Microbispora sp. ZYX-F-249: one gene and its partner. The protein of the gene in region 1 interacts with the protein of each later gene in a pairwise test. Links are inferred from orthologs where the notes say so. Each region holds a gene or a part of one and is shown on either strand. Other genes may lie near its edges.

Region 1 (14,458 bases):
GGCGGGAGCCGGAGGTGTCACCGGGCAGGGTGAACCCGGGCAGCGCGGCCAGTGCGACGTTCGCGGCGCGGCCGATGCCCGTCTCCAGCATGCCGCCGCACCAGACCGCGACGCCGTGGGCGCGGCACAGGTCGTGGATGCGCCGCGCTTCGAGGTAACCGCCGACCCGGCCTGGCTTGATGTTGACGACCGAGCAGGCGTCGAGGGAGATGGCGGCCGCCGCGTGCTCGGCGGCCTCGATCGACTCGTCCAGGCAGATCGGCGTGCGGATCGACCGGGCGAGCCGGGCGTGCTGGACCATGTCGTCGTCGGCCAGCGGCTGCTCGATGAGCAGCAGGCCGAACTCGTCCAGGCGCGCCAGGTGCGGGGCGTCGGCAAGGGTGTAGGCGGCGTTCGCGTCGACCTGCAGCGGCAGTTCGGGGCCGAATCGCTCGCGCACGGCGCGTACGGGTTCCAGATCCCAGCCGGGCTGGATCTTGAGCTTGATGCGGACATAGCCCTCGTCCAGGTAGCCGGCGACGGCGTCGAGCAGTTCGGGGACGGAGTTCATGATGCCGACCGAGACCCCGGCCGGCACCCGGCTCCTGGTGGCGCCGAGGAAGGCCGCGAGAGACTGCCCGGTGGCACGCAGGTGGGCGTCCAGCACGGCCGTCTCCAGTGCCGCCTTGGCCATGCGGTGCCCCTTGATCGGATGCAGCGCCTCGTTGACGGCGTACGGTCCGGGGCGCGCGGGCAGCGCGGGGATCAGGAAGCGGCGCAGCACGTCGGCCGCACCCTCGGCGTACTCGGAGGAGTACAGCGGTGCGGACATCGCCACGCACTCACCCCAGCCTTCGGCGTCGGGGGTGACGACGCGCAGCAGCAGCACGTCACGTCGTGTCTCGGTGCCGAACGACGTGCGGAACGGCGCCACCAGCGGCATCGCGATCCGCCGCAGTTCGATACCAGTGATCTTCATGCCTCTGGTTCCCCTACCCGTGGTTTTCATGTCAGTTGTTCGCGGAACGCGCTTCGGCGGGCGACATAGCAGGACTTGTCGTGGAAACCCGTGACCCGCGCGCCGTCGCGCAGCAGGTCGCCGAGCACCTCGCGCAGGGCCAGCCGCCAGGCCCGGGCCGCGGCCGGATCCGCCACGCGAAGGGTCTCGATGTCTTCGGGCACGGCGACCAGCACCGTCTCGGCGTCGGTGCGGCCCCGCACGGGCCGGCCGCCGTCGTCGCCCAGCCCGGTGACCGCGCCCGGCGGGATCTCCATCGGGCACGGCTCACGCCGTACGGCGGCGAGCACGTGCGGCGAGGTCAGGCGCCAGACGGCGAGCACGCGGTCGCTCTCGTCGCCGGCGTTGATCGCGTCGGCCATGGTGCCGTAGAAGGCGGGCAGGTACTCCTCGGGCCGGGCGCCGAGCTTGGTGAGGTTGAAGTGGGCGTTGCGGCGCACCAGCGGGTCGTACGTCCAGGTGATCGTGTCCAGGCCGTGGTCGAGCGCCCACTCGCGCTGGTGCAGCTTCAACGCGAAGCCCGCGCCCTGCCCGGCGAGAGTCCCGGTGATGTGGGAGTGCAGCGCCCGCCGCGGCGGGGCCGCGACGAACCCGACCGACGCGCCGACCAGCCGATCATGGCGGTAGGCCCCCGCGACGTAGTTGCCGGCGTGGGAGAGCGCGCGCATCATCTCCGCCGTGATCGGAGCGCCCCCGGGATCCGGCCGCCAGATGCCGGCGAACAGGCGGCAGACGTCCTCGAACTCCTCGACGGCGTGCAGCTCACGCACACACAGCTCGTGGGGGCCGCTCATCCGCGCACCGCCTCGACCAGGCCCGTCAGCAGCGCGGCACGGCCCGGCATCTCGGCCACGACCACGTGCTCGTCGTCGGCGTGCGCGCCGCCGCCGACCGCGCCGAGCCCGTCCAGGGTGGGGCAGCCGGCGCCGGCGGTGAGGTTGCCGTCCGAGGCGCCCCCGACGGCCGCGCCGGGCAGGGGCGCGAGTCCGAGGCCGGCGGCGACGCGCTGGGCGAGTGCGAACAGGCCGGCCGACGAGGCCGGTTCGAGCGGTGGGCGGTTCGGGCCGCCGAGAACCTCCAGGCGGGTTCCGGGCGTCCGGGGCGACAGCGCCCGCATCAGCGTGTCCACGCGGAGCTGGGCCGCGACGGCCGGCACGCGCACGTCCACGGCCAGGCGGGCCAGCGCGGGCACGGTGTTGATCGTGGTGCCGCCGGACAGCAGCGTCGGCGTGACGGTCGTGCCGTCCAGGCCGCCCTCGGCGGCCATCGCGGCGACGGCGAGGATCTGGTGGGCGAGCTCGACTCCCGCGTTGGCTCCCTTGCCGGGGTCGAGGCCGGCGTGGGCGGCCCGGCCGTGCACCACGATCTCGTACGTCGAGATGCCCTTGCGTGCGGTCTTCAGGGCGCCGCCGTCGGCGCTCGCCTCCAGCACGAAGGCGGCGGCGAGGCCGCGCGCCGACTCCTCGACCAGGGCGCGGGAGGACGGCGACCCGAGCTCCTCGTCCCCGGTGACCAGCACGCACACGCCTTCGGGGGAGGGGAGCGCGGCCAGCGCGTGGAACATCTGCACCAGCCCGGCCTTCATGTCGAACACGCCGGGCCCCCGCGCGATCCCGCCGGCGACCGACCAGGGCCGCGAGCGCAGGGAGCCGATCGGCCAGACCGTGTCGTGGTGGCCGAGCAGCAGCACACGCGGCTCGCCGAAGCGCCACCGCAGGTGCGTCACGCCGTCGATCACGATCGTCTCCGGAGGCGCGCCGAGCAGGCGGCGCCCCTGCTCCGCGACCACGGCGGCGCTGCGGGCCACCGCCTCGTGATCGGCGGAGAACGACTCGCAGCAGACGAGTTCCTCCAGGTCCGCGAGCATGGCGGAGAGGTTCACCGCCGTCTTCACAGTGGCCTGCCCAGCTGAGCGCGGAACAGCCGCCGCACGTTGCCGCCGAGGATCTTCAGGATGTCGTCTTCCGCCAGCCCCCGCCGCAGCAGCGCCTCGGTGACCAGGGGCAGCCCGCGCGGCCCGTCCAGCCCGGGCAGGGCGGCTCCGGGGTCGATTCCCTCGAAGCCGAAGTCCTCGCAACACGGGGGAGTGACGTCGTGCAGCACCTCGCGGACGAAGTCGGGCCCCAGCCCCACGTGGTCGATCCCGGCGACCTCCGCGACGTGCACGATGTGCTCCACCAGCCGGTCCACGGTGTGGTCGGCCGGATCCTCGGCGAGGAAGACGGGGAAGAAGTTGACGCAGACGACCCCGCCGGTGGCGGCGACGCCGCGGATCTGGTCGTCGGTGAGGTTGCGGTGGTGGTCGCGCAGGGCCCGGGCGGAGGAGTGGGTCGCCATCACCGGGCGGGTGGCCAGCTCCAGGACGTGCTCGACCCCGCGTGCGCCCAGATGGGAGACGTCGAAGATCATGCCGAGCCGCTCCATCTCCCGTACGGCCGTCACCCCGGCGTGGGTGAGCCCGCCGCCGGTGGCGTCCTCACCGCTGCCGTCCGCCAGCGGCGTGCGCCCCCAGTGCGCGATCGAGGCGACCCGTACGCCGAGCCGGTGCAGGGTGGGCAGCAGTTCGACGGAGGAGTCCAGGCCGGGCATGCTCTCCATCGCCAGGACCAAGGCGATCACGCCGTCGTCGAGCGCCCGGTCGACCTGCGCGCCGTCCAGGCAGAGCCGTACGGCGTCCGCGTTGCCCTCGGCCAGCGTGTGCGCGCACTCGATCATCCGCAGGGTCTGGCGCAGCGCGCCCTCCGGCCGGTAGCGGTCGTCCACGAAGACCGGCAGCACCTGCAGGTCCACGCCGCCGTCCCGCAACTGGGGCAGCCACCGTTCGCGGAAGAAGCCCGCCCACCGGGCCGGCGGGCGTTCGGCGACGGCCATCAGCAGGTCGTTGTGCGTGTCCGCGACGACGGCGGTGTGATGAAGGTGGGCTGGCACCCCGCTGACGGTACGGCAGGGAAGGAGCGCGGCAATTCGTCCGATCCGACTAAAGAGGGTGACAAGCTTCGTGCATCAGGCCAAAGGCCTTACCTTACTTCGTAAAGGCGGGCGGCTGAATAAGCTGATCCCGTGGCAGCGCCGTACCGGACGATCAGGGACATCGTCGAGCACGAGATCGAGATCCGCCGTTCGCGCTTCATCTGCGCGCTCGCCCCGGCGGCCACGGAGGAGGCCGCGCGGGAGTTCGTGGCCGAGCGCAGGCGGCTCTACGCCGACGCGACCCACAACTGCTCGGCGTACGTCATCGGTCAGGGCGTCCGCAGGGCGGACGACGACGGGGAGCCGGGCGGCACGGCCGGCACGCCGATGCTGGAGATGCTCACCCGGCGCGGTTTCGCGGACGTGGCGGCCGTCGTCACCCGCTACTTCGGCGGGGTGCTCTTGGGTGCGGGCGGCCTGGCCCGCGCGTACGGCGGAGCGGTGGGGGAGACGCTCGACCGGGCGGGGGTGGTCGAGATGGTTCCCGCGACGGTCGTGACCGTGTCGGTCGGCCACGCCCAGGCCGGGAGGCTGGAAAGCGACCTGCGCGCCTCGCCGTACGTGCTGCGGGGTGTCGACTACGGCGCCCGGGTCGCCTTCGAGGTGGCGGTGGCCGAGGACCGGCTGCCCGTCTTCGAGGAGTGGATCGCGGCGGTCACCGCCGGGCGGGCCGAGACCGCGCTCGGCGGCACGGTCCACCTCGCCCGCTGAGCGGGCGACGCGGGGCCGTCACCCCTCCAGGGCGTACTGCATCACGCGGAGCTTGGCCTGCGCCTCGGCGAGCTCGGCGGCGGGGTCCGACCCGGCCATGATGCCGCAACCGGCGAACAGCCGGGCACGCCTGCCGGAGACGTACGCGCAGCGCAGCGCGATGCCCCACTCGCCGTCGCCGCGCGAGTCGATCCAGCCGACCGGCCCGGAGTAGCCCGCCCGGTCCATGCCCTCCAGTTCGCGGATGACCCGGAGCGCGGCGCCGGTGGGCGTCCCGCCGACCGCGGCCGTGGGGTGCATGGCGGCCACCACGTCGAGCACCGACGCGCCGTCGGACAGCCGTCCGGTGACCCGGCTGGCCAGGTGCTGGACGTTCGGCAGCACCAGCAGCTCGGGGCGGTCGGGCACGTCGAGCGCCGAGCAGAGGGGCGCGAGAGCCTCACGGACCGAGGCGACCGCGCAGGCGTGCTCGTGGCGGTCCTTCTGCGAGGCGTAGAGGGCGGCGCCGCGGGCGGCGTCGTCGGCGGGGTGGGCGCCGCGCGGCGTCGTGCCCGCGAGGACCAGCGACTCGACCGCCTGGCCGGTGTGCCTCACCAGCAGTTCCGGCGTCGCGCCGACGAGCCCGTCCACCGAGAACGTGTAGCACTCGGGGTAACGCTCGGCCAGCCGTTCCAGCAGCACGCGGGGGTCGATGTCCCGCTCCGCGACGGCTGTCAGATCGCGGGCGAGCACCACCTTGTCCAGCATGCCGTCCCTGATCCGCCGTACGGCTCGGGCGACCCGGTGCTCCCATTGCGGCGCCGACAGCGAGCCGTCGCCGTACCGGATACGGCCGGGCGCGGAAGGCGGGGTGACCAGGTCGAAGGCGTCGTCGCCGATCGTGGTGAGCCAGGCGCGGCCGTTCCGGCGGGCGAGCACCACGCGGGGGACGACCAGCACGGTCCCGTCGGCGTCGGCGTCGAAGGTGAAGGAGCCGAAGGCGACCGGTCCCGAGCCCGGCACGCCGACCTCGTCCTCGATGCGCGCTCCGGCGAACAGCGAGGAGAGCCAGCCGCGGGCCCAGTCGAACCGCCCGGGGCCCGGCGGCACCGCGGCCCGCGCCGCCTCTCCCCAGCCGACGAGTCCCTCGCCGTGCCTGATCCAGGCGTACGGCGCGGCGTCGGGCAGACGCGCCAGCAGATCGTCAGGGTCGCTCACCGCGACCGTGCGAACCACGAGGGGCCGGATAAGAGCGACACTCACCCGACTCACTCTACGCAGGATCTGAACATGTTCGACAAGAGGCCCCCCGTGCGATCGCGCTGCCCCTGTGTCAAGCCGCAATAGGAATCCGGTCATGGAAGGCTCGCCTTCCCTGGTGGCGATAGAGCGTACCTCCACGCGATCCCTACCTTTGATCTCCCGGAGGTGCCCATGATCAAGAAGATCACGCCGGTCCTGGTCGCGAGCGTCCTGCTCGTGCCGACCGGCGCCCACGCCCGTACGACGCCCGCCGTGATGGCGGCGCTGGGAGACTCGATCAGCGCGGGGTTCAACGCCTGCGGCTGGTACGTCGCCTGCACGTCCCGCTCGTGGTCGGCGGGGGACTTCCCGTCGGTGAACAGCCACTATCTGCGCCTGCTCGCCATGGGGAGCGGGATCAAGGGGCACAACCTGAACTTCGCCGTCCCGGGATCGACCAGCGCCGACCTGCGGGGGCAGGCGCGGCAGGCCGCCGAGGCCGGCGCGGGCTACGTCACCGTCCTCATCGGCGCGCAGGACGCCTGCGTGGGCTCCGAGAAGGAGATGACGCCCGTGGGAACGTTCCGGCGCAACATCGACGAGGCCTTCGACGTGCTGCGGCCCACCGGCGCGCGGATCTTCGTCGCGAGCGTTCCGGACGTCAAGCGCCTGTGGCGGGTGGGCAAGGACAACGGGTGGGCGCGCGTCTTCTGGGGGATCGGCCGCATCTGCCAGTCGATGCTGGCCAACCCGACGTCCACCGCCAAGAAGGACGAGGCCAGGCGCGACCGGGTGCGCGGGCGGGTGATGGACTACAACGAGCAGCTCAGGCAGGCGTGCGCGAGGTACGGCCCGGCCTGCCGCTACGACGGGGGAGCGGTCTTCTCCTATCCCTTCACCCTCAAGCAGGTGAGCGCGTGGGACTACTTCCACCCCAACGCCGACGGGCAGAAGGCCCTCGCCAAGATCACCTTTGATCCCCGGTTCTTCGCCGACGCCGTCGAACCCTGATCCGTCAGCGGGTGCGACGGAGACGGTCGAGGGTCTGCTCCAGCTCGTCCTGCAGCACGCGGCCCGCGCCGTCGGCGTCGCCGCGCTCGACGGCGCCGACGAACGCCGCATGGGAGTCGTCTCCCGGGTTCGGGTCGCCGGCCCGCAGGCCGAGCAGGTCGACCAGGGCGACCAGCCCCTCCCGCAGACGGGGGACGAACTCGGCGAACAGGTCGGTCAGCACCGGGTTGTGCGCGGCGGCGACGACGGCCGCGTGCAGGGCGATGTCGGCGTCGACGAAGGCGGCGTCGCCGTCTCGCGCGGCGGCCCGCCTGGCCTCCAGCGCCGCGTGCAGCGCCGCCACGTCCTCCGGCGTACGGCGCCGCGCCGCCAGCCGGGCGGCCTGCACCTCGACCAGCATGCGCACCTCGTAGACGTCGGCCACGGCGGCCCGGCGCAGGCGGGCCGCCCAGTCCTCGGCGGGCCTGTCGGAGATGACGAAGACCCCGGCGCCCTGACGCGCCTGGACCAGCCCGGCTCCGGCCAGCGCGCGCAGGGCCTCGCGGACGGTGGAGCGGCCCACGCCCAGGGTCTTGGCCAGGGTCGTCTCGCCGGGCAGCCGGGTGCCGACCGGCCAGCGGCCCTCCTCGATATGCGCACGCAGCCTCTCGACGGCCTGGTCGACGAGGGGACTGCGCCGGAGCGCGCCGAGGGTCATCGCATTTCACCTCTCAGGTTGTCTGAGGAGTTGTCGTGTGGTTACTCTACCGCCCATGACGCCGCTCGGCCTCCTTCTTCTCGGCCGCCGCGGCGGGGCCTGATCCGATGACCGGCACCCCGCCGCGGGGTGCCGTGCCGCCGGTCGCCCTCCCGACCGAAGGATCATCTCCGTGACCACCACCTCCACTGCCTTCCCGACGATCCGCACCCCGCGCGGCCCGGTGCCCGCCGGTGCTCCCGCCTGGAATCCCCAGCGGGGCAGCGCGATGCCGCACCACCGCTACCGGCCGGCCCACGAGCGGGTGGAGATCCCCGAGATCCACCGCGAGTGGCCGGGCCGCAGGATCGAGCGCCCCCCGCTGTGGGTGCCCGTCGACCTGCGCGACGGCAACCAGGCGCTGGCCGAGCCCATGGACACGCCACGCAAGCGGCGCATGTTCGACCTCCTCGTCGCGATGGGGTTCAAGGAGATCGAGGTCGGCTACCCGTCGTCGAGCCGGACCGACTTCGGCTTCGTCCGGCACCTGGCCGAAAGCGGCGTGGTGCCGGACGACGTGACCCCCGTGGTGTTCACGGCGGCCCGCCGCGACCTCATCGAGCAGACCTTCGCCTCGATCCAGGGCATGCCGCGGGCGGTGGTGCACCTGTACACCGCGACCGCGCCGGTCTGGCGGGACGTCGTGCTCGGGCAGGACCGGGCCGGGCTGCACGCGCTCATCCGGGAGGCCGCCGGTCACATCGGGCGGCTCGCCGACGCGATGCCGGGGACGGCGGTGCGTTTCGAGTTCTCGCCCGAGGTGTTCAACTGCACCGAGCCCGACTTCGTCCTGGAGGTCTGCAACGGCCTCACCCGGTTGTGGGACGCCTCGCCCGACCGGCCGGTGATCCACAACCTGCCCGCCACCGTCGAGATCGCCACGCCGAACCTGTACGCCGACCAGATCGAGTACATGCACCGCCACCTGGAACGGCGCGACGCCGTCATCCTCTCGGTCCATCCGCACAACGACAGGGGCACGGGGGTGGCCTGCGCGGAGCTCGCCGTACTGGCCGGGGCGCAGCGCGTCGAGGGCTGCCTGTTCGGCAACGGCGAGCGCACCGGGAACGTCGACCTCGTCACGCTCGCGCTCAACCTGTACGCCCAGGGGGTCGACCCGATGGTCGACTTCTCCGACATCGACGTGATCCGGCGGACCGTCGAGGAGTGCAACCGGTTGCCGGTCCACGTCCGCCATCCGTACGGCGGGGACCTCGTCTACACGGCCTTCTCCGGGACCCATCAGGACGCCATCAGCAAGGGGCTCGCCCACCACGAGCGTGCGGCGGCCGAGCGGGGCGTGCCGGTGGGGGAGGCGCCCTGGGCCGTGCCCTACCTGCCGATCGACCCGGCCGACGTCGGCCGGACGTACGAGGCGGTGATCCGGGTCAACAGCCAGTCGGGCAAGGGGGGCGTCGCCCACCTCCTCCGGGCGCACCACGGGCTCGACCTGCCCAAGGCGCTGCGTGCCGACTTCTCCCGCGTCGTCCAGGACGCGACGGACCGCAGCGGGCGGGAGGCCACGCCGAAGGACCTGCTCGAGCTGTTCCGCGCCGCGTACGCGGTGGAGGGCGGGCCGGTCACTCTGGCGTCGTGGACGGCGGACGGCGCTGGATTCCGCTGCGTCCTGCGCCGGAATGACGCGGCGTACGAGGCGAGCGGCGCCGCGCCGGCGGACGCCGTCACCGCCGCCCTGGCGGCGGCCGGGATCGCGGTGGAGGTGCTGGAACGGGACGGACACACGGTGGAGGGCGGCGCGGTCGCCTATGTCCGGTGCCGGGTCGCCGGCGCCTGCGTGTGGGGCGCGGGCGAGGACGCCGGCGCCGGGACGGCGTTCGCCCGGGCCGTGCTCGCCGCGGTCAACCGCGCCCTGGCCGGGTGAACCGGCGGCCGGCTGGACTCTCCCCCTGTGGGAGGTCGCATGCTCCTCCCGGCGGTTCCGGTCGGCACGAGGAGAGCGATCATGGCCATGGTGGAGGGCGTCGAGGCCCGCGGCACGCACCACTGCGAGACGACGGCGCTGGGAGTGCTGCTGCGGCATGAGGGACTCGACCTGTCCGAGCCCATGCTGTTCGGGCTGGGCTCGGGCCTGTCCTTCGTCTACTGGGACGGCAAGGGCATGCCGTTCCCATTCATCGGAGGCCGCGTCAAGCCCTTCGAGCTCACCAGGAACCTGGCCGCCCGGCTGGGACTGACGTTGACGACGCAGGAGACCACCTCACCCCGCAAGGCGTGGGAGAACGTGGCCGCCCCCATCGACGCGGGCCGGCCGGTCGGCCTCCAGCTCGACTGCTACCACCTGGACTATTTCCGCTCCAAGGTGCACTTCGGCGGTCATGTCGTCGCCATGTACGGCTACGACGAGCACGACGCCTACCTGGTGGACACCGATCAGCAGGGAGGGGCGGTGCGCACCAGCCGGGCGGCCTTGGCCATGGCACGGGCCGAACGCGGCCCGATGACCGCCAGGCACCGATCCTTCACCATCACCCTGCCCGCTCGCCCGCTGTCCTGGCAGGACCGAATCGTCCCCGCAATCAGGGACTGCGCCGACGCCTTCCTCGCCGCTCCCATCGCGAATCTGGGTTATCGCGGCATCGGCAAAGCCGGCAGGCAGGTGCCCGGATGGCTGCGACGCGCCGGCGAGCCGCGGCGGGACCTGCCGCAGGCCGCCCTCCTCATGGAGCAGGGCGGCACCGGCGGCGCCCTGTTCCGCGTCCTCTATCGGGACTTCCTCGACGAGTGCACCCGGCTGATCGACGACGACGACCTGCGCGCCGGTCACCGGCTGTACGCCGAGGCCGCCGTTCTGTGGGCGCGGGTGTCCAGCCTGATCGCGAAGGCGGGGGAGACCGGCGACGCGGGGCACCTCGAGGAGGCCGGCGTGATCCTCCACGATCTTGCGCGCATCGAGGAGGAGGCGATGCAGGCGCTGCGCCGGCTGTAGGGCGGACCACCGCGTCAACCCTCACGCGAGCGGTGCGCGCGGACCTTGTGGCGGTTGCCGCACCGCTCCATCGAGCACCAGCGCCTGCTGCCCGGGCGTGAGGTGTCGACGAAGACGAGGGCGCAGTTGTCTCCCGCGCACTCCCGCACCCGGTGCGCGTACGGGCCGGTGAACAGCTCGACGGCGTCCCTCGCGACGGTCGCGACCACTTGGGCCCCGGTCGCGGGGACGGCCCAGGACCTCAGCCCGCCGGCCGTCATCACGGGCGTCAGCGGGGGCGCCGACGCCGCCTCGTTGACCGCGTCCACGTCCGCCTGCCTCGGCGTGCGTCCGTGCGCGCGGTCGCCGGCGAGGCCCCACAGGGCGGTGCGCAGGACCTTGGCGCGGAGGAGGTCCTTCGCCGTCGCGTCCACCCGCTCCAGGCCGAGCCGGGACGCGGCGGCCCACCGGGCGAGGTCGTCCGGCTCGTGCAGCGTCTCGTAGTGGGCGTAGACCCCCACGCCGCCGCTCACGAGGAACTCCAGGCAGAGGGCGCCCGGGTCGAACCGGAAGGAGGCTCCGTCGCGCGGATGTAGCGTCAGGCTCATGTAACCACTATAAAGGGTTACATGACTCTCGAATGGAAGCTCGTCATCGACTGCGTCGACCCGCACGCGCAGGCGGCGTTCTGGGCACAGGCCCTGGGTTACGAGGTGGAGGACAACAGCGCGCTGGTCGGCCGGCTCCTGGACGCCGGCGTGCTGGGGGAGGCGGAGGTGACCCCCGACCGTACGGCCTTCCGGACGCTGCGGGCCGTGCGGCACCCGGACGACCCGTTCGACCCGCACAGCGGCACCGGCCTCGGCCGCCGGATCCTCTTCCAGGCGGTTCCCGAGCCGAAGGCGGGCAAGAACCGCCTGCACATCGACCTGCACGCGGGCCCCGAGCGCAGGGACGCCGAGGTGGACCGGCTCAAGGGGCTCGGCGCGACCGTGCTGCGGACCGTGCAGGAGCCGGGGACCCACCACGTCACCATGGCCGACCCCGAGGGCAACGAGTTCGACGTGCAGTGAATCCCTACAGCCAGCCGTTGTGGCGCGCCAGCCGGGCGGCCTCGATGCGGTTCCTGGTGCCGGTCTTGCCGATGGCCGACGACAGGTAGTTGCGGACGGTGCTCTCCGACAGGTGGAGGCGGGCGGCGATGTCGGAGATCGTCGAGCCGTCGGCCGCCGCGGCCAGGACGTCGCGCTCCCTGTCGGTCAACGGACTCGGGCCGGTGCTCAGCGCCGCCGCGGCGAGAGCGGGATCGATGACCCGCTCGCCGCGCAGGACCCGGCGGACGGCGTCGGCGAGCTCCTCGACCGGCCCGTCCTTGACCAGGAACCCCCGGGCCCCGGCCTCCATCGCGCGGCGCAGGTAGCCGGGCCGCCCGAACGTCGTGAGGATGAGCACGGCGCAGCCGGGCAGGTGTTCGCGCAGGTCGGCGGCGGTCTCCAGGCCGCCGCGGCCCGGCATCTCGATGTCGAGCAGGGCCACGTCGGGCCGGGTCCGCAGCGCGGCGTCCACCACCTCGTCGCCGTGGCCGACCTGGGCGACGACCTCGATGTCCTCCTCCAGGCCGAGGAGCAGGGCCAGCGCGCCGCGCATCATGCCCTGGTCCTCGGCCAGCAGCACCCGGATCACTCGCCGTCCTCCTCCGCGTACGGCACCGTCACGCGGAGGAGGAAGCCCCCGTCCGGCGGCGCCGTCGTCTCCAGCGCGCCGCCCACGGCCTTCACCCGCTCGCGCAGGCCGGTCAGGCCGTTGCCCTCGCCGTACGGCTTCGCGGGCGGGCCGTCGTCGCGGATCTCCAGCACGAGGTGCCCGCGGTCCTCGCCCAGGCCGATCGCGCAGGCCGCCGCGCGGCTGTGCCGTACGACGTTGGTCACGCCCTCGCGCACGGCCCAGCCGAGCAGGGCGTCGGTCTCGGGAGCGGGGCGTACGGAGGCCACGCGGACGGTCGCCTCGACGCCGGCGTCCGCGAGGGCGGCGCGTGCGGAGTCGAGCTCGGCGGTGAGCCCTCTGCCGCGATAACCGGTGACGGCGGCCCGCACCTCGGTCAGCGCCTGCCGTCCGATCCGCTCGATGTCGGCCGCCTGCCCGGCCGCCTCGTCCGCGTCCACCCGCGCCAGCCGGCGTACGGCCTCGGCCTTGACGACCATCACCGAGAGCGTGTGGCCGAGCAGGTCGTGCAGGTCGCGGGAGAAGCGCAGCCGCTCCTCGGACACGGCGGCCCGGGCCAGTTCCTCCCGGGTGGCCTTGAGCTCGTGGATGGCCGCCCACAGCCGGATGATGATCGCCGGGATGATGCCCGCGGTGAACGTCCCCCAGACCAGCGCGAGCATGCCGCTCAGGTCGGCGCCGGCCCGTACGGCGACGGCCAGAGCGGCGGCGCACTCGGCGAACAGCACGACCGGCAGGACCTTGCCGCCGATGGTGGTCCCGGTGGCCACGGCCAGCATGGTGACGAGATAGAGCCAGTTGCTCCCGAACCAGGCCGCCGACGCGAGGACCACCGCCGCGAGCAGTCCCAGCGCCGGCAGGGCGCGCCGCCGGTCGGCGAAGGCGAAGCGCGTGGTGGCCACGTAGAGCCCGGCGGCGGCCAGCGCGGCCGGCCAGGCCAGCCACAGCGGCTGGGAGCGGCCGTGCGCGATTTCCCACACGGGCGCCGCCGTCACGGCGGCCCACATGTACATGCCCCTGGCGTCGGGGCCGCGCTCGCCCTCCCGCAGCGGGTCGAGCCAGGTGCCGCGTTCTGTCGTCATCGGGAACGTCACAATAGCGGTCAGGCCCGGCGACCGGCGCGCCGATAACCGTGCACCGCGTAGACGCCGAAGACGAGCAGCCAGGCCGACAGGATCGCGACCTGGCGGACGGTGGGCACGTCGCCGAACGCGACCCGCCAGGACAACCCGGCGTAGCTGTTCGACGGGGTCCACTCGGCGACCGCGCGCAGCCAGGACGGGAAGTTCGCGACCGGCACCCACAGGCCGCCGAGGACGGCCAGCGTCAGCATGGTCGCGATGTTGGCCATCGCGGCCGACTGGCCCGACAGCCGGTAGCCGTTGCCGAGGCCGAGCAGGGAGAACGGCACGGTCCCCGCCCACAGGAGAACGACGATCGCCAGCCACCGCTGCGGCGCGAGCGTGACGTGGTTGACCAGCACGCCGGCCAGCAGCACGGCCGCGATGCTCGGCACGACGCCGGCGATCCCGGTGACGACCTTCCCGGCCACGACCTGGGCGGGGGTCAGCGGGGTGAGCCGCAACCGGCGCAGCCATCCCGCCGCGCGGTCCTCGGCGATGCCGCTGCCGTTGTTGAACGCGCCGCCGAGCGCGCCGTACGCCGCCATGCCGACCATCGTGTAGATCGCGGCGTCGTGCCGGTCGCCGGGGGCCAGGCCGAGGTTGGTGAAGAGGAGGTACATGACGACCGGCATGGCGATCCCGAAGATCACGTAGCCGCCGTCGCGCATGGTCCTGAGCAGTTCGAGCCGTACGTATCCCCACATCACGCGTTCTCCTTCGCGGTGAGGGCGACGAAGGCGTCCTCCAGGTCCGCCGGCACGACCTCCAGCTCGCGGACGGCGCCCGCGCGGGCGAGGGCCATGACGGTGGCGTCGGAGTCCGCGCTGCGCAGATGGACCCGGCCGCCCCTGGTCTCCATGTGGCGCACGCCCGGCAGGGCCGCGAGCCAGGCGGACTCGCCGTGGGCCGTCACGCTCACCGTGGTCAGCGCCGCCGCCCGCTTGATCTCCGCGCTGGTGCCGTCGGCGATCACGCGGCCGTGGCCGAGCACGACGACGCGGTCGGCGTGCTCGTCGGCCTCGTCCAGATAGTGCGTGGAG
Region 2 (14,870 bases), on another replicon or contig:
CTGTACCTGATCGAGGCGGCGGAGAAGGGCATCGCCTGGATGCGCCTGACCGCCAAGGGCAGGGCCGGGCACGGCTCGATGCTCAACGACGACAACGCCGTGACCGAGCTCGCCGAGGCGGTCGGCAGGATCGGCCGGCACAAGTGGCCGGTGCGGCTCACGCCCACCGTGCAGGCGTTCTTCGAGGAGGTCTTCGGCACGGAGATCAAGGCGGAGGACGCGGAGGCGGCGGTGGCCACCCTCGGGCCGCTGGCCCGGATGATCGGCGCGACTCTCCGCAACACGACCAACCCGACCATGCTGCAGGCCGGGTACAAGGCGAACGTCATCCCCCAGATCGCGAGCGCGCACGTGGACGGCAGATTCCTGCCGGGTTACGAGGACGAGTTCTTCCAGACCGTGGACGAGCTGCTCGGGCCGAACGTGACCCGGGAGTTCGTCTATCACGACGTGGCGGTCGAGACCCCCTTCAAGGGCCCGCTGGTCAAGGCGATGGCGGACGCGCTGCACGAGGAGGACCCGGGCTCGCGGGCCGTTCCGTACACGCTGAGCGGCGGCACCGACCTCAAGGCGTTCAGCCGCCTCGGCATCAGCGGCTACGGCTTCGCGCCGCTGCGGCTTCCCGAAGACTTGGACTTCTCCGGGATGTTCCATGGCGTCGACGAGCGGGTTCCGGTCGATTCGCTCCGCTTTGGCGTCAGGGTCCTTGACCGTTTCCTCGATTACTGCTGAGAAAGCTCTTGCGATCACGTGCCGTGCCGCTACAGTAACTCTCCGTTGGGGGTTGGATCCGCTCCGGGTTGACCCGGCGGGCTGTTCGACTCAGCGGTTTGGGGAGGTCGCGTGACGCGCACGTCGCAGGAGCAGTGGGGGGCCGGCAGGCCCGCCGCCGCTCCCGGCGTGCGCGTCACGTCTCCCGGCTCCGTCGAGCGGGGCCGGATGGCGCGGTTCGCGGCCGGTTCCCGTCTGGGCCGCCTGTTGGTCATCGGCGGGCTGATCGCCGCCGGATGGCTGCTCGGCGTGATCTTCGGCGTCTTCGGCACGGCGACGTCCGTGGCCGGGGCCGCACCCTCACATGATGTCGCCGGGTCGGTTCTCCCCGACCGTCTCACAGGTCCGGACCTCGGGCTGACGTCCTCACCGGGCGCGGCCGGGTCCCATGGGGAGAGCACCGACGGTTTCCCCACGGCGGCAAACGACGTCTCGGTGAACGCCGAGGCGATGGCGGGGCGCACGGTCGACGGGCTCACGAGCCAGTCGAAGCCTCTGCTCCCGCCGCCCTCCACCGCGGATCACGCGCCCGCAGACCAGGGCCTGGTCCCGCAGTCGAGCGGTGGAAACATCCTGTTCGGGGATGTCGCGCGGGACGTGTTCGAACCGCGCTTCACCAAGCTGCCCGCCCCTCTGGCGGCGGTTGTTCCCCCGGTGGTCCGCACAGCGGCGGACGACCCGTCTTTCTCTCCTGACTGATCCCGCCTTCGTGCCGGTCCCCGTCGTACGGCGACCGGTGCCATCGCCTGCCCTCGCTCGTGGTGCCCGGGCGGCAGGCTCCCGCGGGTGACGCGGAATCTCCCATCCTCGTGACCGTCCACGGCTCCGCTGTGCTCATACAGCCTGGACATGCGTCGCGAGCTGTCAGGTAACCCCCTAGAAGAACCACTAGGAGCATCCATCATGCGAACGTGGGCGAAGGGCTCGGCTTCCGCGGCGTTTCTGGCCGCCGGCGTCATGGCCCTTGGCAGCGGTACGGCTTTCGCCGACACCGACGGCAGCCATTCCGTGCTCGGCGGCAACCAGGTCGACATCCCGGTGACCCTGCCGATCGACATCAGCGGCAACGCGGTGGCGGTCGTCGGCGAGTCCCGGGCCTCCTCCCTGGGCGGCGCGGCCGTGCAGGGCGCGGGCGTGGGCGCCGGGCAGAACAAGACCTCCGGAGCGGGCAGCATCCTCGGCGGCAACCAGGTGGTCGCGCCGATCAACGCCCCGGTCAACGCCTGCGGCAACGCGGTGTCGGTCATCGGGCGGTCCGACGCGAGCTGCCGCGGCGGCGCGGCGGTCAAGGGCTCGGGACAGCGCGCGAGCGCGGGCGGCAACCGCACCAGCGGCGTGCACAGCATCGGGGGCGGCAACCAGGTCGTCGCGCCGGTCACGGCGCCGATCAACCTGTGCGGCAACTCGATCGCCGTGTTCGGCGACGCCACCGCCGGATGCCGCGGCGGTGCCTTCGTCGGCGGCGGCCGTGACGGCGTCCGCGCCGGCGGCAACCGCACCAGCGGCCGTGGCTCGATCCTGGGCGGCAACCAGGTGGTCGTCCCGATCACCGCGCCGATCAACGTCTGCGGCAACTCCGTCGCGGTCATCGGCGAGGCGTTCTCGGGCTGCCACGGCGGCTCGTCCGTGGGCGGCTCCGGCGGCCACGGGGGTCACGGTCACGGCGGTCACGGTGGCCACGGCGGGTACGGCGGTCACCACGGGGGCGGTCACACGCACCGCCCCGGCTCGACGGGACACGACAACGACGGCCGCTTCTCGGTGGGCAGCGGCACCCAGGTGGTCACGCCCATCGTCACGCCGGCCGACGTCTGCGGCAACGGCTCGGGCAACTGCCAGGGCGGTTCCAAGCCCGGTCACGGCGGCAAGGGCGGCTACGGCGGTCACGGCGGCCACGGGCACGGAGGTCACGGGCACGGCGGGCACGGCGGCTGGTCCGGCGGCGGTGCGGGCGGCAACGTCACCAGTGGGGTGCACAGCGTCGGCGGCGGCAACCAGGTGGTCGCGCCGATCACCGTGCCGATCAACGTCTGCGGCAACGCCGTCGCGATCGTCGGCGACGCCTTCGCGGGCTGCCGCGGCGGCGCGACCGTGGTCGGCGGCTGGAACAAGCACGGCGGCCGGGGGGCCGGCGGCAACGTCACGTCCGGTCGTGGCTCGATCCTCGGCGGCAACCAGGTGGTCGCCCCGATCACTGCCCCCGTCAACGTCTGCGGCAACGCGGTGTCGGTCATCGGCCGGTCCCAGGCGGGCTGCCGGGGCGGCGCCTCGGTTCTCGGCGGCGGGGTCGGCGCGGGCGGCAACATCACCTCCGGCAAGCACGGGATCCTCGCGGGCAACCAGATCGTCGCCCCGATCACCGCGCCGATCAACGTCTGCGGCAACTCGGTCGCCGTGCTCGGCGACGCCGCCGCGGGGTGCCTGGGCGGCGCCCAGGTGGGCGGCGGCTGGAAGCACCACGGCTACCCGCAGCACAAGGCCGCCCGTGGCGCGGTCATGCCCGCCATGCCGGGCGCGTCGGTGCTGTCCGGCAAGCACACGGTGCAGCCGATGAGCGCCGCCGCCGCTCCCTCCGCTCCGGTCATCGGCGACCTGCCGAACATGCTCGGCCTGCCGGAGACGCCGAGCCTGCCCGGCGCCCCCGCGAAGAAGGGGAACAAGGGCGGCAGCACCCCGGCGGCCGTCTCCAAGGCCGGCGGCGCGCTCGGCGACGCGACCCGTACGCTGCCCACCCAGCAGACGCTGGAGGACGCGACCGCCTCGCTGCCCGTCGCCGACACGGCGCGCAGCCTCCCGACCGGCGACCTGAGCAAGAGCACCGGCGTGCTGCCGCTGGGCGAGCTGAGCAGCCTCAAGCTGATGAGCGCCGAGCAGCCCGTCGGCCTGACCGGGATGAACCCGGCCTCGTTCCTCGCTCTGGCCCTCGGCGCCATGTTCGCCGCTTCGGCGAGCCTGTTCGCCGTCACCCGCCGCTTCCGGTTCGGCCGCAAGTAGCCGTACGGCCGCGCGTGTCAGCGTGGGAACCCCTCCGGCGGCGACGGCCGCACGGATGTGACCCGGCGGCGCGCGGCTGACGGAGGCGAGGGATATCACTCGCCCGCGCCAGGGAGTGTTCGACAGATGCTCCCGGCGCGGGCGACCAGGACGCCTTCCCACCGCCAGTGGATGGAGGCACGAACGCTTTGCCCGTTCCGGGGGCGCGGCCCGGGACGGGCAAAGCTCATTTGCCGAGTAATCTTCACAAGACGGGTCGGCGCACGTTCGATGCGCGCGCCGACGGACCGGGAACGGCAAAGCCCTTTTGACCGTGCGCGTCCGCGTCCCGGCGGCTCACATGGTCCTGGCGGCCCGTATGATCTTCCGACGCAGCCGGACGCGTCTGCTGCCGTCGGGATAAAGGCGTAGCCGCTCCAGTTCCCAGTCTCCGTGCTCGGCATGCTCGGTGAGCATCTGCCTCGCCACCTCACGAGGGGTGTCCCGGGGGAGATACAGGTCCAGGTAGGAGTAGTCGAGCACAGCCATTGGTCTCCGGGGCGTGCTAGGGAACTCGTTGGGCTCTATTCTGCGTCTCCGTGGATAACAGCGCCAGGCGGGTTACATTCCCGGACATAACCGGGTAGCCCGAGGGGGAGGAACGTGCGGCGGCAGGTACCTTCAAAGCGGCGCCTCCTCGGCGCCCCAAGGGGGTAATCGCCTCCGGCCCGGACGACGAGGGTGTCATGAGCCGGGAGCACGAAGCCCGGCAGCACGGGGAATGACAGCGGACAGCGAGGTAGGAAGCAGCGTGCCAGCCAACAACGGCAACGCCGGCGGAACCCGCCTGGTGATCGTGGAATCGCCCGCGAAGGCGAAGACGATCGCCGGGTACCTCGGGCGCGGCTACATCGTCGAATCGAGCATCGGCCACATCCGTGATCTTCCGGAGAAGGCCGATGACATCCCGGAGAAGTACAAGAGCGAGGCCTGGGCCCGCCTCGGGGTGAACGTCGACCACGAGTTCGAGCCGCTCTATGTCGTGAACCCGGACAAGAAATCGCAGGTGTCCAAGCTCAAGCAGCTTCTCAAGGAGGCCGACGAGCTCTACCTCGCCACCGACGAGGACCGGGAGGGCGAGGCCATCGCCTGGCACCTGCGCGAGGTGCTCAAGCCCAAGATCCCGGTGCACCGCATGGTGTTCCACGAGATCACCCCGCACGCGATCAGGGACGCGGTCTCCAACCCTCGCGACCTCAACCTCCGCCTCGTCGACGCCCAGGAGACCCGGCGCATCCTCGACCGCCTCTACGGCTACGAGGTCAGCCCGGTCCTGTGGAAGAAGGTCAAGCCGCGGCTTTCCGCCGGCCGTGTCCAGTCGGTCGCGACCCGGCTGGTCGTGGAGCGCGAGCGGGAGCGGCTGGCGTTCACCGCCGCCAACTACTGGGACCTGCAGGCGCTGTTCGACACCGGCCGCGCCGGCGACGACCCCCGGACGTTCTCCGCCACCCTCACCGGTGTGGACGGCAGGCGCGTGGCCCAGGGCCGCGACTTCGCCTCCACCGGCAGGCTGAAGGGCTCCGACGTCCTCCACCTCGACGAGGCCGCCGCGAGGGCCCTCGCCGGCCGCCTCGAGGGTGTGTCCTACGCGGTGCGGTCGGTCGAGCGCAAGCCGTACACGCGCAAGCCGTACGCGCCGTTCCGGACGACCACCCTGCAGCAGGAGGCGAGCCGCAAGCTGGGCTTCTCCGCCAAGTACACGATGCAGGTGGCCCAGCGGCTGTACGAGAACGGCTACATCACCTACATGCGTACCGACAGCATCACGCTGTCGGAGACCGCCGTCGCCGCCGCCCGCGGCCAGGCGATCAAGCTGTACGGCTCGGCGTACGTGCCGGACAAGCCGCGCGTCTACACCAGCAAGGTGAAGAACGCCCAGGAGGCGCACGAGGCGATCCGGCCCTCCGGCGAGGAGTTCCGCACGCCGGGCGAGACCGGACTGTCCGGGGACATGTTCCGGCTGTACGAGCTGATCTGGCAGCGTACGGTCGCCTCCCAGATGAAGGACGCCGTCGGCGAGTCGGTGTCGGTCAAGGTCGGCGGCACGTCCAGCGCCGGCGAGAACGTCGAGTTCAGCGCCACCGGCCGGACGATCACCTTCCACGGCTTCCTCAAGGCGTACGTCGAGGGCGCGGACGACCCCTCGACCGACCGGGACGACTCGGAGAAGCGCCTGCCCACGCTGGCCGAGGGCGACCGGCTCACGGCGGCCGAGCTGACCGCGCTGGGGCACTCGACCAAGCCGCCCGCGCGCTACACCGAGGCGTCGCTGGTCAAGGAGCTGGAGGACCGCGAGATCGGGCGGCCTTCGACGTACGCGTCGATCATCGGAACGATCCTCGACCGGGGCTACGTGTTCAAGAAGGGCACCGCCCTGGTGCCGTCGTTCCTCGCGTTCGCCGTGGTCAACCTGCTCGAACAGCACTTCGGCAACCTGGTCGACTACGACTTCACCGCCGACATGGAGAAGGTCCTCGACGACATCGCCAACGACCGCGCCGAGCGGGTGCCCGAGCTGCGCAGGTTCTATTTCGGCGGCGGGGACGGCGACGAGGGCCTGAAGGAGATGGTCACCGACCTCGGGGAGATCGACGCCAAGGAGATCAGCTCGTTCCCGATCAAGGGGACGGACATCGTGATCAGGGTCGGCCGTTACGGGCCGTACCTCGACCGCGACGGCGCCCGGGTGAACATCCCCGAGGACATGGCCCCCGACGAGCTGACCGCCGAGAAGGCCGAGGAGCTGTTCTCGCGCCCGAGCGGCGACCGCGAGCTGGGCGTCGACCCGGCGACCGGCCGGACGATCGTGGCCAAGGACGGCCGGTTCGGCCCGTACGTCACCGAGGTCCTGCCCGAGGAGCCCGCGCCCGCGGAGGGCAAGAAGCGGACGAAGAAGGCGGACGTCCCCAAGCCACGGACCAGCTCGCTGTTCAAGACGATGTCGCTGGACACGATCACGCTGGACCAGGCGCTCAAGCTGCTCCAGCTGCCCAGGGTCGTCGGCGAGATCGACGGCGAGGAGGTCACCGCGCAGAACGGCCGGTTCGGGCCCTACATCAAGAAGGGGACCGACTCGCGCTCGCTCGCCTCCGAGGAGGACCTGCTCACGGTCACGATCGAGCAGGCCAAGGAGCTGTTCGCGCAGCCGAAGGCGCGCGGACGCGGCCGTGCCGCCGCCGCTCCGCCGCTGCGCGAGCTGGGCGAGGACCCGAACTCCAAGAAGCCGATCGTGGTGAAGGAGGGCCGCTTCGGCCCGTACGTCACCGACGGCGAGACCAACGCGTCCCTGCGCAAGGGCGACACGGTCGAGGACATCACGCTGGAGCGGGCGGCGGAGCTGCTGGCCGAGCGGCGGGAGCGGGCGCCCGCTCCCAAGCGCACGACCCGCGCCAGGACGACCGCCGCGAAGAAGCCCGCCACGAAGTCGTGATCGACGGCCCCGGGCGGCGGCCGACGGCCGCCGCCCGGGCGCTGTCCGCGCGTGCGCAGGTCAGGCCGTGGTGCATGTCGTGCCGTTGAGCGTGAAAGCGCTCGGCGGGGCGGAGACGCCGGTGTGGGAGGCGTTGAAGCCGATGCGCGTGGACGCGCCGGGGGCGAGGGTGGCGTTCCAGGGCAGGCTGGTGGCCGTGACCGTGCTCCCCGGGGCCTGGCTCCAGTCGGCCGACCAGCCCTGGACGATGCGCTCACCCGCGGACGGGAAGGCGAACCGCAGCGTCCAGCCCGAAATCGGCGTGGCGCCCGTGTTCCTGATCACCACATCGGCCGTGAGGCCCGTGCTCCACGCCGACTGGCTGTAGCCGACCTCGCAGGAGGCAGCGGGAGTCACCGAGGGGCTCGCTGGGGGTCTCGGCGACGGGCTGTAGGTGGGGAACCCCTGCTGGGCCACAGTGGTGATCGGGTCGGACGGCAGGCTGAGGTTGCCGGCCGCGTCCCTGGCCACCACCACGTAGGTGTACTTCTGGCCCGTCACCAGGTTGCCCTCCATGAAGTAGGGGGAGGACGTGGCGCCGGCCCGCACCCAGCCGGTCTCGGTCAGCCGGAAGACGACGTAACCGGTCACGCCGACGTCGTCGGTCGACGCCGACCAGCAGAACCCCGTGCCGGGGAAGTCGGCCACGCAGCCGTCGTGCAGCCCGGTGGGTTTGCCGGGCGGGGTGGTGTCTCCGGTGACCGGGCTCGGGCTGACCACCATGCCGGTCACCGCCTGCGCGTTGATCAGCGCCGTCGGCGGGCTGGTGTGGCCGTCGGCGTCCTTGGCCACGATGTAGAACGTGTAGGTCCGGCCGTACGCCAGGCCGCCCATCACGACGGTGGTGCCGGTGGTCGACGTCGCCTTGACGAAGCCGTCGGCCGTGAGCCGGTAGACCTCGTAGCCGGTGACGCCGACGTCGTCGGTGGACGCGCTCCAGCACAGGCCGACGTATCCCTCGGTGGTGCCCGCCGGCACCGGCGGCGGGCACAGCCGCACGTTCGGCGGCGTGGCCGGCACAGCCGGATCGCCGTTCGGCGACGGGCTCACGCTGGTCCGCGGGGTGGGGGAGGGCGTGGCGTCCAGCGCTGCGGCGGGCGTGCCGTGGAGCGCGATCGCCGCGACGGCCACCCCTCCTGCGGCCATCCAGGCCAGATGCCGGGGACTTCTCATGTGTCACCTCGTGTCGTCCGCCCCCGGAGATCTGCCGGAGGCATCGTCTCCAGGACGCTTCCGCCGCGATCGTCCGCCCGTTCTCCGCGGGGGGCAAAGATCACCGGTGGTGGTACGGCATGAGGCCGACTCGACGGTGAAAATTTCAGCGGGCGCTGATTCCCGCCGTCGCACCCGGAAACGCGGCTTCCGGTGTGAGCTCGTAGCATCGTCGTCGGCCGGCCCTTGATCGCCAGCCGGTCGAGGGGAGATCTCGTGGGGTTCGTGGGCATGATCCTGACGGCCGTGGTCGTCGTGCACTTCTACCTGTGGCGGCGGCTGGTCAGGGCGTCGACGACGCCGGGATCGCGTTCGCGCCGGGTGCTGACGTGGGTGCTCGTGGCCCTGGCGGCCCTGATGGTGGTGACCTTCGTCGGCAGCCGGTCCGCCGGTATGGACGTCGAGCGCGTCGTGGCCTGGCCCGGCTATCTCTGGCTGGCCATGATGTTCTACCTGTTCGTGTTCGGGCTGGTCATGGAGGTGCCCCGGGCGGTCGCGACGTTCCTCGTGTCCAGGCGCCGCCGTACGACGGCCCTGGCCGAGGGGGCCGAGGGGGAGGCTGCGCCGGTGGACGAGGCGGTCCTCGCCGGTGCGGCAGCCCAGGGAGGTTCCACCGCGCCCGGCACGCCCATGACCGGCAGGCCGGAGCCGGAAGGGACCGCGGCAGACGTGCCGGCGATCGACCGGCGGCTGTTCATCTCCCGTACGGCCTCCGCGGTCGTGGCCGCGGGTGCGCTCGCGACCGTGGGCTACGGCGTGACCCGCGCCCTCGGCGACCCGGTGATCGAGCGGGTGCCGGTCCGCCTGTCCCGGCTCGACCCCCGGATGAGCGGCCTGCGCATCGCGGTCGTCAGCGACATCCACCTCGGCCCGCTGACCGGCCGGGGCCACACCGAGCGGATCGTCCGGATGATCAACGGTCTGGAGGCCGACGCCGTGACGATCGTGGGTGACCTGGTGGACGGCACGGTCGCCGAGCTGGGCCGTCTCGCCACGCCTCTGAGGTCCCTCGAATCCCGTTACGGCGCGTATTTCGTGACCGGCAACCACGAGTACTACACCGCGGGAGGCCCTCTGGAATGGATCGAGGAGCTGCGCTCGCTGGGCGTCCGGCCGCTGCGCAACGAGCGGGTCGAGATCCGTCACGCGGGAGCCGTGCTCGACCTCGCGGGGGTCAACGACCTGAACGGCGTGCCGTCGGGCGACGGCCCGGACTTCGACCGGGCCCTCGGAGGCCGCGACGCGAACCGGCCCGTCGTGCTCCTGGCCCACCAGCCCGTCCAGGTCACGCAGGCCGCCGCCCACGGCGTCGACCTTCAGCTGTCCGGGCACACCCACGGCGGTCAGATGGCTCCGTTCAACCTGCTGGTGACGCTGCAGCAGCCCGTGGTGGCGGGGCTGGCGAGCGTGCCGCGCACGGGCGGCGGCGACACCCAGGTCTACGTCACGCGCGGCGCGGGCTTCTGGGGGCCGCCGGTGCGGGTCGGCGCGCCACCCGAGATCACCCTCGTCGAGCTGCGGGCCTGACCGCACCCCCGGAACGGGGAATCGGGCAGAACATTGCCGCCATCTCGACAGCGAGGACGAGGCGGACGTAATACCCTCAGGCGACGAGCAGGCCCCGGTGGCCCGTTCGTCCGTCTCCCAAGCCCAGCGAGCACCTGGATACGCTGACATCATGAGCATCCCTGGCCGTGCCGCCGCCGCGCGACGCAAGCAGCCGCACGTGCTGGCGAACGCGCCGTTCCGCCGGCTCTGGACGGCGATGGCGACGTGCAGCCTCGGTGACTGGCTCAACATCATCGCGCTGACCGCCCTGGCCGGTAACCTCACCGCCGGATCCGGCTTCCAGGCCCAGAGCCTCGCGATCGGCGGCGTCTTCGTCGCCAAGATGCTGCCCGCGATCCTGCTCGGCCCGCTCGCGGGCGCGGTGGCCGACCGGTTCGACCGCAGGCTGACGATGGTCCTCGCCGACCTCGCGAGGTTCGCGGTGGTGCTGTCGATCCCGCTGGTCGGCGCCTACCAGTGGGTGATCGTCGCGACGTTCCTGGTCGAGTGCGTGAATCTCTTCTGGGTGCCCGCCAAGGACGCCACCGTGCCCAACCTCGTGCCCAAGGAGCGGCTCGAGGAGGCCAACCAGCTCAACCTTCTCGTCACGTACGGCACGGCCCCCGTGGCCGCGGCGCTGTTCGCGATCGTGTCGGCCGTGGTGACGACGATCTCGGCGGCCGTCCCGTCGTTCACCGTCGCGGCCACCAGCGTGGCGCTGTACGCCAACGCGCTGGCCTACCTGGCCTCCGCCGCGATGGTCTTCACGCTGCGGGCCATCCCGAAGAACCACGTCAGGCACGTGACCGCGCCGTCGGTGCTCCGGCAGATCACCGAGGGCTGGCGGTTCGCCGGCGGCAACCGGATCGTGCGCGGCCTGATCATCGGCATGCTCGGCGCCTTCGCCGCCGGAGGCGCGGTCGTCGGTGTGGCCAAGGCCTACGTGCAGGCCATGGGCGGCGGCGACGCGGGGTACGGCGCGGTGTTCTGCGCCGTCTTCCTCGGCATGGCGTTCGGCATGTTCTTCGGCCTGCGGCTGCTGAAGGGGCTGTCCAGGCGGCGGCTGTTCGGGCTGTCGATCGTGCTCGCGGGGCTGACGCTGGCCGCCGTCGCGCTCATCCAGAACCTCGTGGTCGTCGTCGTGCTGACCGTGGTGCTGGGCGCCTGCGCAGGCATCGCCTGGATCATCGGCTACACGGTGATCGGCCTGGAGGTCGAGGACGGGCTGCGCGGCCGTACGTTCTCCTTCCTGCAGTCGCTGGCCCGGGTGGTGCTGCTGCTGGTCGTGGCGCTGGCCTCCACCCTCGCGGCGCTGTTCGGCGCGCACGTCGTCCGGATCGCCGGGCTCAGCTACCGCTTCGACGGCACCAACCTCGTGTTGCTCCTGGGCGCGCTGCTCGCGATCGCCGTCGGGGTGGTCGCGCTGCGGCACATGGACGACCGTCCCGAGGTCCCCATCGGGGTCGACCTGCTGAACGCCCTGCGCGGGCGGCGGTTCGTCCAGGAGGAGGAGGCGCACCCCGAGCGCGGGCTGTTCATCGCCTTCGAGGGCGGCGAGGGCTCGGGCAAGACCACCCAGTCGCGGCTGCTCGCGATCTGGCTGCGCGACCAGGGCTTCGACGTCGTGCAGACCCGCGAGCCGGGCTCGACCAAGGTCGGCATGCGGTTGCGGGCGATCCTGCTCGACGCCGCCCACCAGGGCCTGTCTCCGCGGGCCGAGGCGATGCTGTACGCCGCGGACCGGGCCGAGCACGTGGAGAAGGTGATTAGGCCCGCGCTGCGGCGCGGCTCGACGGTGGTCTGCGACAGGTACGTCGACTCGTCGCTGGCCTACCAGGGCGCCGGGCGGTCGCTCGACCAGGAGGACGTCGCGAGGATCAACAGATGGGCGACGGGCGGGCTCGTCCCCGACCTCACCGTGCTCATCGACGTGCCGCCCGCGGTCGGGCTGCGGCGGATGGCCTCGCCGGCCGACCGCATCGAGGCCGAACCGCTCGAGTTCCACGAGCGGGTGCGGCGGGAGTTCCGGGCGCTGGCGGCCGCCGCCCCGGACCGCTACCTCGTGGTGGACGGCACGCTCGACCAGCGGGAGGTGACGCGCCTGATCCAGGACCGGGTGCGGGAGATCCTGCCCGACCCGGTGCCGCAGGAGGCCGAGGAGGCCACCGGCACGATGCCCGCCATCCGCGACTTCGGATAGCCGCGCATGACCGTTTTCAGGGATCTGATCGGGCAGGACCGGGCGATCGACGTCCTGGGGCGGGCCGCGTCGGCCGCCGCGGAGGTCGTCGCCGGGGGCCGCGGCGCGGGCATGACCCACGCCTGGCTGTTCACCGGGCCGCCGGGATCGGGGCGGTCCACGGCCGCCAAGGCGTTCGCGGCGTCGCTGCTCTGCGCTCAGCAGGGGTGCGGCCACTGCGACGCCTGCCACCAGGTCGAGGTCGGCTCGCACCCGGACGTCACGTTCGTACGGCCCGAGGGGCTGTCGTACAGCGTGCGGCAGACCCGCGAACTCGTGCTCAAGGCGGCGGGGGCGCCCACGCTCGGCCGGTGGCGGATCGTGCTGTTCGAGGACGCCGACCGGGTGACGGAGGCGGCGGCGAACGCGTTGCTGAAGGCCATCGAGGAGCCGCCGCCGCGGACCGTGTGGCTGCTGTGCGCGCCCTCCCCGGACGACATGATCATCACGATCCGCTCGCGCTGCCGGGTCGTGACGCTGCGCACGCCCTCCACGGAGGCGGTCGCGAACGTGCTGGTGACCCGGGACGGAGTCGCCCACGACGTGGCGCTCGACGCCGCTCGGGCGGCCCAGGGGGACATCGGCCGGGCGCGGCGGCTCGCGCTGGACGAGGAGGTGCGGCGCCGCCGCGACGACGTGCTGTCGATCCCCCGGTCGCTGACCGGCGTGGCGGAGTGCATCACCGCCGCCGAGCGGCTGGTGAAGACCTCCACCGAGGACGCAGACGCGGCCACGACCGCGCTCAACGAGACCGAGACCGCCGAGCTGCGCAAGGTCTACGGTGAGGGCTCCTCGGGCAAGGGGCTCAACAAGGGCCTCGTGCGGGGCGGCGCGGGAGCCCTCAAGGAGCTCGAGACCATGCAGAAGTCCCGGGCCACCCGCATCAAGCGCGACTCCCTCGACCTCGCGCTGCTCGAACTCGTGGCGTTCTACCGCGACGTGCTGGCCGTGCAGTTCGGGGCCCCGGTCGAGCTCGCCAACGAGGACCGCAGGCACGAGGTGGAGACCATCGCCCGCGCGTCCACTCCCGAGCAGACGCTCCGCCGTACGGACGCGATCATGAAGTGCCGGGAGCGGCTGGCGGCCAACGTGAACCCGCAGATCGCGGTCGAGGCCATGACCCTCGCCCTCCGCTCGCCCGCGTAGGACGCAGGCAACCCCGGCGGGCGTACGGCGTCTCTGGTACATGAAGGCCGAAACGCTCGATCTCGATCAGCAACCCGGGGGGCCCGTGCCCGTCCCGCCTCTGTCGGCGGGCGCCGACGACACGATCAGCGGTCTCTACGCCGAGCACGCCCTCGGCCTCACCCGGCTGGCCCTGATCATGGTCGGCGACCGGGAGAGCGCCGAAGACGTGGTGCAGGAGGCCTTCCTCGGTCTGCACCGGCGCTTCGACGGCCTGCGTGACCGGGACAAGGCGCTCGTCTACGTGCGCGCCGCGGTGCTCAACAACGCCCGCACGGTGCTGCGCAGGCGACGGCTGCCGTCCTGGTTCGCCGGCACGTACGACCCGCCCGTCTGGTCGGCGGAGTCCGCCGCGATCCTCGGCGCGGAGCGGCGGGAGGTCATGGAGGCCCTCCACCGCCTGCCCCGGCGCCAGCGGGAGGCCCTGGTCCTGCGCTACTACGCCGAGCTGTCCGAAGAGGAGACGGCACGGGTCATGAAGATCAGCCGGGGCACCGTCAAGTCCACCACCTCCCGGGCGCTCGACGCGCTCGGCCGCCTCCTGGGAGAGACCCGATGAACGACGTCATCCGCCGGTTGCAGGACGCCGCCCACGCGGTGGGGGAGACGGTCGACGCCGTCCCGCCGTTCGTCCCGGCGACCACCCCGGTCCGCCGCCGTACGCGCGTGGGCGCCGTGCGGGGCAGGACATGGCTGATGCCGCTCGCGGCGGCGGCCGCCGTGACGCTCGCGGTCGCGGGCGGCGCGGCCGTCGCGCGCCACGGCGGCGGGACCGGCGACACCGCCGCCGGCATCGCCGTCGGCCCGGCCGCCGCCCCCGCCTTCCTCGCCCACATCGGCGACCCCGGCGACATCACGATCAGGAGCGTCACCGACGGGCACAGCACCGACGTGGTGCCGAGGCCCGCGACCGACGAGGGATTCTCCGCGGTGCAGGCGACGCGCGACAACCGGGTCTTCTATGCGGCCACCATCTCGGACGGCTGCCGCTCGCGGCTGTACCAGTTCACGCTGGACGGGGAGGGGAGGGTCGCCTCACATGGCGAGCTTCCGTACGCGCCGCCGGAAGGCACCGAGATCACCGCGCTCGCGGTGAGCGGCGACGGTGCGACGCTCGCGTACGGGCTGTCTTCCTGCGAGCCGGAGCAGCCGCGCGTGTCCCTCGTCGTGACCGACACCGCGACCGGCGGCAGCCGTACGTGGACGTCGACGCGTCCGGGGAGCATCCGGGATCTCTCCCTGACCGAGGACGGACGCCGCGTGCTCCTCACCAGGGCCACGGGAACGGTTTTCGGCATCTCGAATGCACCCCGGCCTTCCATGTCGGAGCCCCCGGACTCGGGCGCGGAGCCTTCACCGGTCGCCACGGCCTCGTCTGCGCCTGATGCGGAGACGAGTGTGGCTACCGAGTCG

Evidence for each region.
Region 2: the proteins of AAH991_RS36815 (region 1) and topA interact in binary tests that used the Escherichia coli proteins (3 or more experiments, as listed by UniProt). The link is inferred for Microbispora sp. ZYX-F-249 from one-to-one orthologs.

Annotation. Positions count from the first base shown.
Region 1 is NZ_JBDJAW010000058.1:780-15,237, forward strand. Bases 3,032-5,867 are described here. They hold AAH991_RS36815 (IMPACT family protein), read left to right. Parts: upstream 3,032-4,057; coding sequence 4,058-4,678; downstream 4,679-5,867. Other genes in these bases: AAH991_RS36810 (dipeptidase), read right to left, coding at 3,032-3,925; AAH991_RS36820 (isochorismate synthase), read right to left, coding at 4,697-5,867. Also shown: menC (o-succinylbenzoate synthase), read right to left, coding at 1-958; AAH991_RS36800 (GNAT family N-acetyltransferase), read right to left, coding at 985-1,791; AAH991_RS36805 (M20 family metallopeptidase), read right to left, coding at 1,788-2,891; more of AAH991_RS36810, read right to left, coding at 2,888-3,031; more of AAH991_RS36820, read right to left, coding at 5,868-5,920; AAH991_RS36825 (GDSL-type esterase/lipase family protein), read left to right, coding at 6,092-6,910; AAH991_RS36830 (FadR/GntR family transcriptional regulator), read right to left, coding at 6,915-7,607; AAH991_RS36835 (2-isopropylmalate synthase), read left to right, coding at 7,876-9,528; AAH991_RS36840 (BtrH N-terminal domain-containing protein), read left to right, coding at 9,610-10,593; AAH991_RS36845 (CGNR zinc finger domain-containing protein), read right to left, coding at 10,608-11,180; AAH991_RS36850 (VOC family protein), read left to right, coding at 11,202-11,645; AAH991_RS36855 (response regulator), read right to left, coding at 11,650-12,255; AAH991_RS36860 (sensor histidine kinase), read right to left, coding at 12,252-13,376; AAH991_RS36865 (ABC transporter permease), read right to left, coding at 13,397-14,122; AAH991_RS36870 (ABC transporter ATP-binding protein), read right to left, coding at 14,122-14,458.
Region 2 is NZ_JBDJAW010000001.1:70,212-85,081, reverse strand. Bases 4,187-7,434 are described here. They hold topA (type I DNA topoisomerase), read left to right. Parts: upstream 4,187-4,555; coding sequence 4,556-7,234; downstream 7,235-7,434. Other genes in these bases: AAH991_RS00355 (cellulose binding domain-containing protein), read right to left, coding at 7,295-7,434; AAH991_RS00365 (DUF5703 family protein), read right to left, coding at 4,187-4,293. Also shown: AAH991_RS00380 (M20/M25/M40 family metallo-hydrolase), read left to right, coding at 1-732; AAH991_RS00375 (hypothetical protein), read left to right, coding at 844-1,470; AAH991_RS00370 (chaplin family protein), read left to right, coding at 1,675-3,765; more of AAH991_RS00365, read right to left, coding at 4,102-4,186; more of AAH991_RS00355, read right to left, coding at 7,435-8,446; AAH991_RS00350 (metallophosphoesterase), read left to right, coding at 8,702-10,012; tmk (dTMP kinase), read left to right, coding at 10,164-12,233; AAH991_RS00340 (DNA polymerase III subunit delta'), read left to right, coding at 12,240-13,418; AAH991_RS00335 (SigE family RNA polymerase sigma factor), read left to right, coding at 13,504-14,016; AAH991_RS00330 (hypothetical protein), read left to right, coding at 14,013-14,870. UniProt on the Escherichia coli protein: Releases the supercoiling and torsional tension of DNA, which is introduced during the DNA replication and transcription, by transiently cleaving and rejoining one strand of the DNA duplex.